DNA from 2 places in the Rhizobium sp. PRIMUS64 genome. Region 1 is predicted to be linked to the other one. Evidence: riboswitches for the same ligand, from Rfam matches in the RefSeq annotation. Region 1 holds a riboswitch; the other holds the start of a gene.
What was found. Region 1 has a riboswitch for cobalamin ahead of cobU (bifunctional adenosylcobinamide kinase/adenosylcobinamide-phosphate guanylyltransferase). Riboswitches for the same ligand answer to the same signal wherever they lie in the genome.
Positions count from the first base shown of each region.

Region 2: it holds a riboswitch for cobalamin, as region 1 does, so the genes downstream of both, MOV76_RS20310 (ABC transporter substrate-binding protein) here and cobU (bifunctional adenosylcobinamide kinase/adenosylcobinamide-phosphate guanylyltransferase) in region 1, are expected to answer to the same signal.

Region 1 covers NZ_JALBGX010000132.1:4,770-9,160, forward strand. The annotation lists gene MOV76_RS32220 (chloride channel protein) at 1-1,726, opposite strand, end outside; cobalamin riboswitch at 1,985-2,382, shown strand; gene cobU (bifunctional adenosylcobinamide kinase/adenosylcobinamide-phosphate guanylyltransferase) at 2,543-3,067, shown strand; gene cobW (cobalamin biosynthesis protein CobW) at 3,072-4,121, shown strand; gene cobN (cobaltochelatase subunit CobN) at 4,126-4,391, shown strand, end outside.
Region 2 covers NZ_JALBGX010000051.1:21,386-25,776, reverse strand. The annotation lists gene MOV76_RS20320 (ABC transporter ATP-binding protein) at 1-422, opposite strand, end outside; gene MOV76_RS20315 (iron ABC transporter permease) at 419-1,450, opposite strand; gene MOV76_RS20310 (ABC transporter substrate-binding protein) at 1,456-2,472, opposite strand; cobalamin riboswitch at 2,650-2,905, opposite strand; gene MOV76_RS20305 (tetratricopeptide repeat protein) at 3,127-3,729, shown strand; gene blh (bifunctional sulfur transferase/dioxygenase Blh) at 3,794-4,391, opposite strand, start outside.

The DNA.
Region 1 (4,391 bases):
AGCTTTCGCTGAGCTGGCCGATCACCTTGCGTTCGATCAGGTTGTTGACGACGGCGAGTGCTTCGCTTTCGCTCTTGTCGAAGATCGCCGCCGCTTGCCTGGCATTCATCTGCGGCTGCAGGAAATCGTTGCGGTAGTGGATGAAATCGGCAAGCGTCTTGCCCTCGTCCTGGGCGTCGGTCGGGTTGGCGTAGATCTCCGGCACCAGCACGAGGCCCGCATATTTGTCGCTCTCCTCGACGAGGATGACGCGCTGGGTCGAGCCGATCGGGAAGGCCTGCTTGAATTCCTCCAGAGAGATGCCCGCCCTTGCCGTCTTGACATCGGCGCGCATCAGCTTGTCGACCGTCAGATTGCGGATCCAGCCGACATCATGGGCGCTGCGGATGCTTTCGCCGCGAAGATGAAAGCGCCATGTGGCGAAGGAGTAACCGAAGGTCGAGCGGACGACGAGCGAGGAGGTGATGACGGCGGCGAGCACCAGTGCCGTAATCGGGAAATCGCCGGTGATTTCGAGCGCCAGGAACGTCATGGTCAGCGGCCCGCCGATGACGGCGACGGCGAGCGAACTCATGCCGACCACGGCATAGATGACGGGCGTCAGCGTCGCATCGGCGAAATAGGGGCCGCAATAGGCGAAGAGCTTGCCGAGCAGGGCGCCCATGAACAGCGAGGCGAAGAACAGCCCACCCCTGAAGCCGGAGCCGATCGAGATCGCCGAGGCGAAGGATTTCAAGAGGAAGAGGCCGATCAGCGTCGGGATCGCCACCTCACGGGAAAGGTTGAGATGCAAGGCGCCGTGGCCGGCCGAGAGCACCTGCGGTGAGATCATCGCCAACAGCCCGACGATGATGCCGCCGAGTGCCGGGCGGAAGGGTGGGGCGATCGAGCTCTTGCGCGCCAGCTCTTCGACAAAGGCGACGCCCTGCATGATCAGGATGCCGACACCGGCGCAGAAAGCACCGAGCAGCAGTGCCGGGATATAATCGGCTGGCACGACCGAGCCGAAGCTGCCGATATCGATGGTGAAATCGCTGCCGGCAAGCAGCCTTGCGATCAGGGTGGAGACAAGGGCGGAGACGACGACAGGCGTCAGCGACACGATCGTATAGGTGCCGATGATCAGCTCGAAGGCATAGAAAGCGCCGGTCAGCGGCGCGTTGAAGGCGGCGGCGATGGCGCCCGCCGCGCCGCAGCCAACGAGGGTGCGCAGGTCCGAGCGGCGAAGCTGCAGCTTCAGGCCGAATTTGGAGGCGAGGCCGGCGGCAAGCTGGGTATAGCCGGCCTCCAGGCCGACGGAGGCGCCGAAACCGTTGGAGATCAGGTTCTGCACGGCAACGATGATGCTGTCGGTCAAGGACAGGCGGCCGCCATGCAGCGCATTGGCCTCGATCGGGTCGACCATCGGCTTCTTGCGTCGTTTCGCCAGCACTAGGAGCAACAGGCCGAGCAGGGCGCCGCCAATGACGGGGGCAGTGAGCAGCAGCATCTTGTTCTCGATCTCGGACGAGCTCAGCCGCTCGCTGTCTGATATGCCGAAGACCAGCTGATGCAGCTCGTTGGAGACGTAACTCATGCCGGTGACGGCGAGACCCGAGATGATGCCGACGACGGCGCCCGCCAGCGACAGACCGACCTCGCTACGGCGGGTCAGCGCCCGCAGGCGTCCCGGATCGAAGAAAACACGCAGCGCACGAAAACGGCGCCGATCCAATTTCATAAGCATGGCTAGACAACTAGGCGGGGAGAGGCCCGGTCAAGGGCGGAGATGGTCGCGCAGTCCGCTTGCGACGCAATTGCGGCGAAAAGCCGGCGGCTGGGACAAATTTTTATGACGTAAGTCTCTGATAAATGACGATATTTTAGGTAGAGTAAGTCGTGTTGGCGGAGTTGCTTCCTCTGGCCGGCCATTGCCCGGTCGCCAAGGCCGGTTGACTTCACCTCTGAGCTTGCCTAACCATCCCTCAACGGATGGTCGCCCGACCATCCCGACATAACGGATGGTTCCGGATCGGTGTTACGCCCTTCCGGATGAAAAGGGAATGTGACGCGGCGGACCCAAGCCGGGCGCCTTCATCACAGCCGACCCCGCGACTGTAGAGCGGTCAGGGTCTTCCATCCGGCGTTAAGCCCTTTCTGCCGGCAGCCTGCAATCGTGCAGGCGGGCGGGACGGGCGGCATGCCGGAAAAGCCACTGGATATGCATGGTGATCAACCGGGGTCGGACGCCTCTCAAGTCTACGAATCGTCCACCTTTTCACTGATGCAGCCGGGAAGGCGAGGATGATCCGCTGGCACGATCAGGGCGACCGGTTTCCGGTCTGCCCCGATCGCGGCCGATAACCGCGAGCCAGGAGACCTGCCATGCGTGCCGGGCGCGAAGCCCACACCTGGGCACTATGCCCGTTGCCAGCACGGAGGTTGTCTTGGCTGAACGATTGAATTCAGCGCAGCCTGGTGCGGCGCGATTTGGCGGGGCCTTACAGCCGCCGGCGTCTTCCGTAGCGGCTTGCGCGGCATCTATTCAGAAGGCAACGCCGGCATGACGGCTGCCCCCTCCAACACTGTCTTCATCCTCGGCGGCGCGCGCTCCGGCAAGTCCAGGTTCGCCGAATCCCTCGTCACCGCGACCGATCTGGATCGCCACTACCTTGCCACCGGGCGGGCCTGGGACGAGGAGATGCAGGCGCGCATAACGCAACACAAGGCCGATCGCGGTCCGTCCTGGACGACGCATGAGGAGCCGCTCGATCTTGTCGGCAAGCTTACCGACATCGATGGCGAAGGGCGCATCGTGCTGATCGATTGCCTGACGCTCTGGGTCACCAATCTGATGATCGAGGAGCGTGAGATGGCGGTGGAATTTGCCGCACTTGCCGATTTCCTGCCCGCCGCGAAGGCGCGGCTCGTTTTCGTTTCCAACGAGGTCGGTCTCGGCATCGTGCCGGATAATCGCATGGCGCGGGATTTTCGCGATCATGCCGGCCGGCTGCACCAATCGATCGCGGCGAAGGCCGCCGAAGTCTATTTCATCGCGGCAGGCCTGCCGCTGAAAATGAAGGGTTAAGTCCATGAACCAGCAGAAGATTCCCGCAACCGTCATCACCGGCTTCCTCGGTGCCGGCAAAACGACGATGATCCGCAACCTGCTGACCAATGCCGGCGGCAAGAAGATTGCGCTGATTATCAACGAATTCGGCGATCTCGGCGTCGACGGCGACGTGCTGAAGGGCTGCGGTGCGGAGAATTGCACTGAGGACGACATTATCGAGCTCACCAATGGCTGCATCTGCTGCACGGTCGCGGACGACTTCATCCCGACGATGACGAAGCTGCTCGAACGCGAACAGCGGCCCGACCATATCGTCATCGAAACCTCGGGCCTTGCTTTGCCGCAGCCGCTGGTCGCCGCCTTCAACTGGCCCGACATTCGCACCCAGGTGACCGTCGACGGTGTCATCACGGTGGTCGATAGTGCTGCCGTTGCCGCCGGCCGTTTCGCCGACGACCATGATGCCGTCGATGCGCGCCGTGCCGAGGATGAATCGCTCGATCACGAAAGCCCGATCGAGGAGCTGTTCGAGGACCAGCTCACCTGCGCCGACCTCATCGTGCTCAACAAGACCGACTTGATCGACGCCGCGGGCCTTATCAGGGTGCGCGACGAGGTCGCCTCCCGCACGGTGCGCAAGCCCGTGATGATCGAGGCGAGAAATGGCGAGGTGTCAGCCGGCATCTTGCTCGGCCTTGGCATCGGCACGGAGGACGATGTCGCCAATCGCAAGTCGCATCACGAGCTGGAGCATGAGGATGGCGCGCCGCACGATCACGACGAATTCGACAGCTTTGTCGTCGATCTCGGAGCCATTGCCGATCCCGCCGGTTTCGTCGAAGCGCTGAAGGACATCATATCAGCCCATGACGTGCTGCGTCTCAAGGGTTTCGTCGACGTTTCAGGCAAGCCGATGCGTTTGCAGCTCCAGGCCGTCGGCAGCCGCATCGACCATTATTTCGACCGCGCCTGGGCAGCCGGAGAAAAGCGCGGCACACGCCTCGTTGTCATTGGCCTGCACGAAATGGACCAGGACGCGGTGAGGGCGGCGATCGAAGCGCTGGCATAGACCGATGCATCTGCTTCTGGCCCAGCAGGGAACGATCAGCGACGGCGAGGAGGCAATCGACCTTGGGCAGACGCCGGGCGATATCCTGTTCCTGTCGGCGGCCGACAGCGAGCTTGCCGCGATCGCAGCCGCCCATCGCGATCGCCGGACAGCACCTTCGCTGAGGCTCGCCAGTCTGATGAGCCTCAAGCATCCGATGTCGGTCGATACCTATGTCGAGCGCACCGCGCGGCATGCGAAGCTGATCATCGTGCGTGCGCTCGGCGGCGC
Region 2 (4,391 bases), on a different contig from region 1:
CCCGACAGCGTCTGCCAGAGCTGGCCCGCCCTCTCCCGCATGCCCGTCCGCGACAGGGCCTCGTCGACGGCTGCGTCGTCTCCGGCGCCCCAGGACGACAACAGCCCGCGATGCGGCGTGCGGCCGAGCCGCACCACGTCGCGCACCGTCAATTGCGTATCCGTCGTCGTCTGCTGCTCGACGAAGGCGACGCGCCGCGCAAGCGCTGCGCGCGACAGCGAGGATATATCGTCATCACCCAGCCGGATGACGCCGCTGCGAACCTTGCGCAGCCGGCAAATCAATCTGAGAAGGCTCGATTTGCCGGAACCGTTCGGCCCAAGCAGGCCGAACACCTTGCCCCTTTCCACCGTTAGGCTGACGCCGTTGACGATGACGGTATCGCCGGCGGCAAAGCTTACCTCGTCGACGCTGATACTCATGCATTCCCTCGCACGCGATAGAGGATGATGGCGAAGGCCGGCGCGCCGAAAAGCGCGGTGACGACGCCGATCGGCAGGATTTGCTGCGGAATGATGACGCGCGAAACAATATCGGCGCCGACCATGTAAATCGCACCGCCGAGCGCTGTTGCCGGCAGCAGCCGCCCATGCCCCGGCCCGACGAGGAAGCGGGCGGCGTGAGGGATGACGAGGCCAACGAAGCCGATCGAACCCACCATGCTAACGACGCTTGCCGTCATCGCCGCCGTCATGCCGAACAGCACGATTTGGACGCGGCGTACGGCAATGCCGAGCGAGGCGGCAGCATCCGTGCCGAAAGCGAAGGCGTCCAGCGCCCGCACATGGGCCATGCAGATGATGAAGCCGGCAAGCGCGATCGGCACCGACAGATAGACATCGGGCCAGCGCACGCCACTGAGCGAACCCAAAAGCCAGAACAGGATGCCGCGCGCCTGCTCGGCATTCGCCGATGTCGTCACGATGTAGGAGGTCAGCGCATTGAAGAGCTGCGAACCGGCGACGCCGCAAAGGATGATGCGCTCGCCGCTTCCTCCCGCACCCGTTGCCAGGAAGCCGACCAGCAGAAAGGCGATCACCGCACCGATGAAGGCGCCGCTCGAGAGGCCGAGAATACCGTAGCCGAAGCCGAGGATCATCACGCAGACGGCGCCCGTCGAGGCGCCGGCGGAGATGCCGAGCACATAGGGTTCGGCCAGCGGATTGCGCAGCAGCGCCTGCAGGATCGCACCGGAGAGCGAGAGCGATGCGCCGGCGCTGGCCGCGACGAGCGCGCGGCTCAGACGATAATCCCAGACGATGCCCTGGTGGATGCGGCTGATCTCGAAATTCGTTCCGAACAGCCGGTTCGAGACCGCCTCCGCCGTGGTCGCAACGGGAATTGCGATCTCGCCGATGGAAACGGCAAGGCTGATCATCAGCCCGAGCAGGAGAAGTGCGGCAATGGTGAGCGCGGCAAGCGCCCACCATCCCTGTTGCCTGACCGACATTGCCTTCACTGCGCCAGGCCGAAGGACTTGATGCCGTTCGCCAATGTCTCGATGCCATCGATCGTGCGGATCGTCGGGTTCATCGACTGCGCGTCCATCATCACGAAGTGCTTGTTTTTGACCGCGTCGAGCTCCTTGGTCACAGGGTCGCTCTCAAGAAAATCGACCTTGACCTTAGGATCGTCAGCCGCATAACGGCGGCGGTCCATGGTCGCGAGCACGATGACGGCAGGGTTCGCCTGGGTGATGGTTTCCCAACCCACCAGCGGCCATTCCTCTTCCGTGGTGACGACGTTCTTCGCACCGATCGTCTTCAGGATATAGGCGGGCGCGCTGTTCTTGCCGGCGATGAAGGCGTCGCCGCTGACCTCTTTGCTGGAGAACCAGAAGACGACGGGCAGGTTCTTGCCCGATGCGCCCGATATCGACGCGACAGCATCCGCCTCGCGCTTCTTCAGCGCCGAAATCAGCGCATCGCCGCGGTCCTTCACGTCGAAAATCTCCGAGAGCTCGGCGATTTCCCGGTAGATCAGGTCCATCGTGAACAATTCCCCACGCACGCCGTCGCCGCCATCTGTGTTGACCTTGGCGATGCAATCGGCCGGCGCGAGATAGGTATTGATCCCGAGATCCTTGAACTGTTCCCGCTTGCCGACGGAGCCCTGCGCGCCGACATGCCATTCGAACTCGGCCGCCACTAGGTCGGGCTCCTGCCCGACGACGGATTCGAAGCTCGGATCGTTGTCGGCAAGCCGCTTTATCTTGCTGTTGGCCTCGGCATATTGCGGCAGGACTGGACCGACCCAGACGGCCGTCCCGGCGATCTTGTCGGCAAGGCCGAGCGAGAAAAGAATTTCGGTCATACCCTGGCCGATCGAAACGATCCTGGCGGGCGCCTTCTGAAAAGTCACCTGCTGGCCGCAATTACTGACGGTCAGGGGGTAGTGCGTCGCGGCAAGGCTTGGTGCCGCAAGGCCGGCAAGCCCGAAGGCATATGTCATGGCGGCGAGAATCTGGCGCATGGAAAACCTCGATGAAGGAAAAAATCACGGCCGTTCCGCGCATGTGCGCGGACCGAAAGCACGCTTAGGCGTGCCCTAGCCGCAGGAGGCCCAATCGAGACGGATGCATGCCGGAATTCGGCGAAGGTTCAGCAGGTCAATCATATCTGTTCCTTGTCCGGGCATCCCCGCCCGGTTGATTGGATCGTGATTGACGGCAGGTCTCCTGGCTTGCGGATATCCGTCGTTACATCCGCCTTCCCGCGATATCCGCAGTGGCAGGGCCATAGGCCCTTCAGAGATGGCCAGTCGCTGGCCACTCCTGAGATGATCGACAATCCGCTTACAGTTGCGGGGGCAGCCACGGTCTCGGTCCCTACTGGGTCGTCCTCACCGTGTTCCCTATTAATCCCCTTGGAGTCATCTTCAGGGAACCGTCGAACCCAGTTACGTCGCAGACCTGCCTAACGTCAATGATTATTGCGGAGGATCGTGCCGGCCCACCGCGGCAAATTGCGAGACCTCGAAGCAAAACTCGCCAGCACCCTCGCGCAAAAGCTATCGTCTGCGGCGCTGGCGTCGGGTCATCAGTCGGCGTGCGTCACGACGGATTGCGGAAGGCGGGCCCCCGACATAGCTTTGGCGCCACCGATTTCAACGAGGTCTGATGTAGCAATGAGCAATCCGGATAGCACCGATCTCGCCGCAGCCAGGATAGACGCAATTCGCCAAGCAGCCGAGCAAGGCGATGCACAAGCACAATTTGAATTAGGCCATATGACCGCACGAGGTGAAGGTGTCACCGGGGATAAAGCCGAAGGCGCGAGATGGCTTCGGAAAGCGGGCGAACAAGGTCATGTCGATGCGCAATTCCTCCTGGCTGGCCTGTATCTCATGGGGGACGGCGTTGCACAGAGCGCGCCGGAAGGCGTCGAGTGGCTTGATAGAGCCGCCAGTCAAGGCCATGCCGACGCACAGTATTTATTGGGCTTGATGAGAGAGGACGGCGACGGTTGCGATATCGATCCAACAGACGCCGTAAGATGGTACGGCCAGGCCGCAAACCAGGATCATGCCGGTGCGCAATACAGGCTAGCCCAAATGAAAGAGCACGGCGTGGGCTGCGAGATCAATCTGACAGAGGCTTTCAAATGGTACCGTCGCGCAGCGCTTCAGGATTACCCTGATGCAAGAGAAGATCTGCTCGATTTATGTCGTGCACATCCAGACCTGCCGCTTCCAGTATCAGAATTGCTCGATGGCAAAGGTCGTTCCTGATACTCAGCCCTTTGTCCGGCGGCGCAATCGTCCAGACGCCGTCGCCGTTCTATTCACTCCGCCCCTACAACGCATCCAGCGGTATCTTCAAATACCGCCGGCCGTTCTCCTCCGGCTCGGGCAACCGCCCGCCGCGGATATTGACCTGCAGCGCATGCAACATCAGCTTCGGCTTCGGCAGCGTGCGGTCGCGCGCCTGGCGCAGCGCAACGAAGCCAGCCTCGTCGATGCCTGCGATATGAGGATTGGCGCTTTTCTGGGCGGTCACCGTGCTTTCCCAGCGCGGGTGGCGGCCGCCGGGCTGGTAGTCGTGGCCGGAAAAGAGCCGGGTCTCCTCGGGCAGCAATAGGATGGCCTGGATCGAGTGCCAGAGGGAGCTAGCGCTGCCGCCCGGAAAATCGGTTCGCGCTGTGCCGGAATCCGGCGTGAACACCGTGTCGTGCACGAAGGCGGCGTCGCCGATCACATAGGTCACTGAGGCGAGTGTGTGCCCGGGCGAAAACATCACGCGGGCCTTGAGCGCGCCGATCTCGAACGTGTCGCCATCGGCAAACAGCCGGTCCCATTGCGAGCCGTCGGTTTTAAGCGCCGGCCAGTTGTAGATCTCCTTCCAGAGCATCTGCACTTCGGTGACATGGGCGCCGATCGCCGTCGGTGCGCCG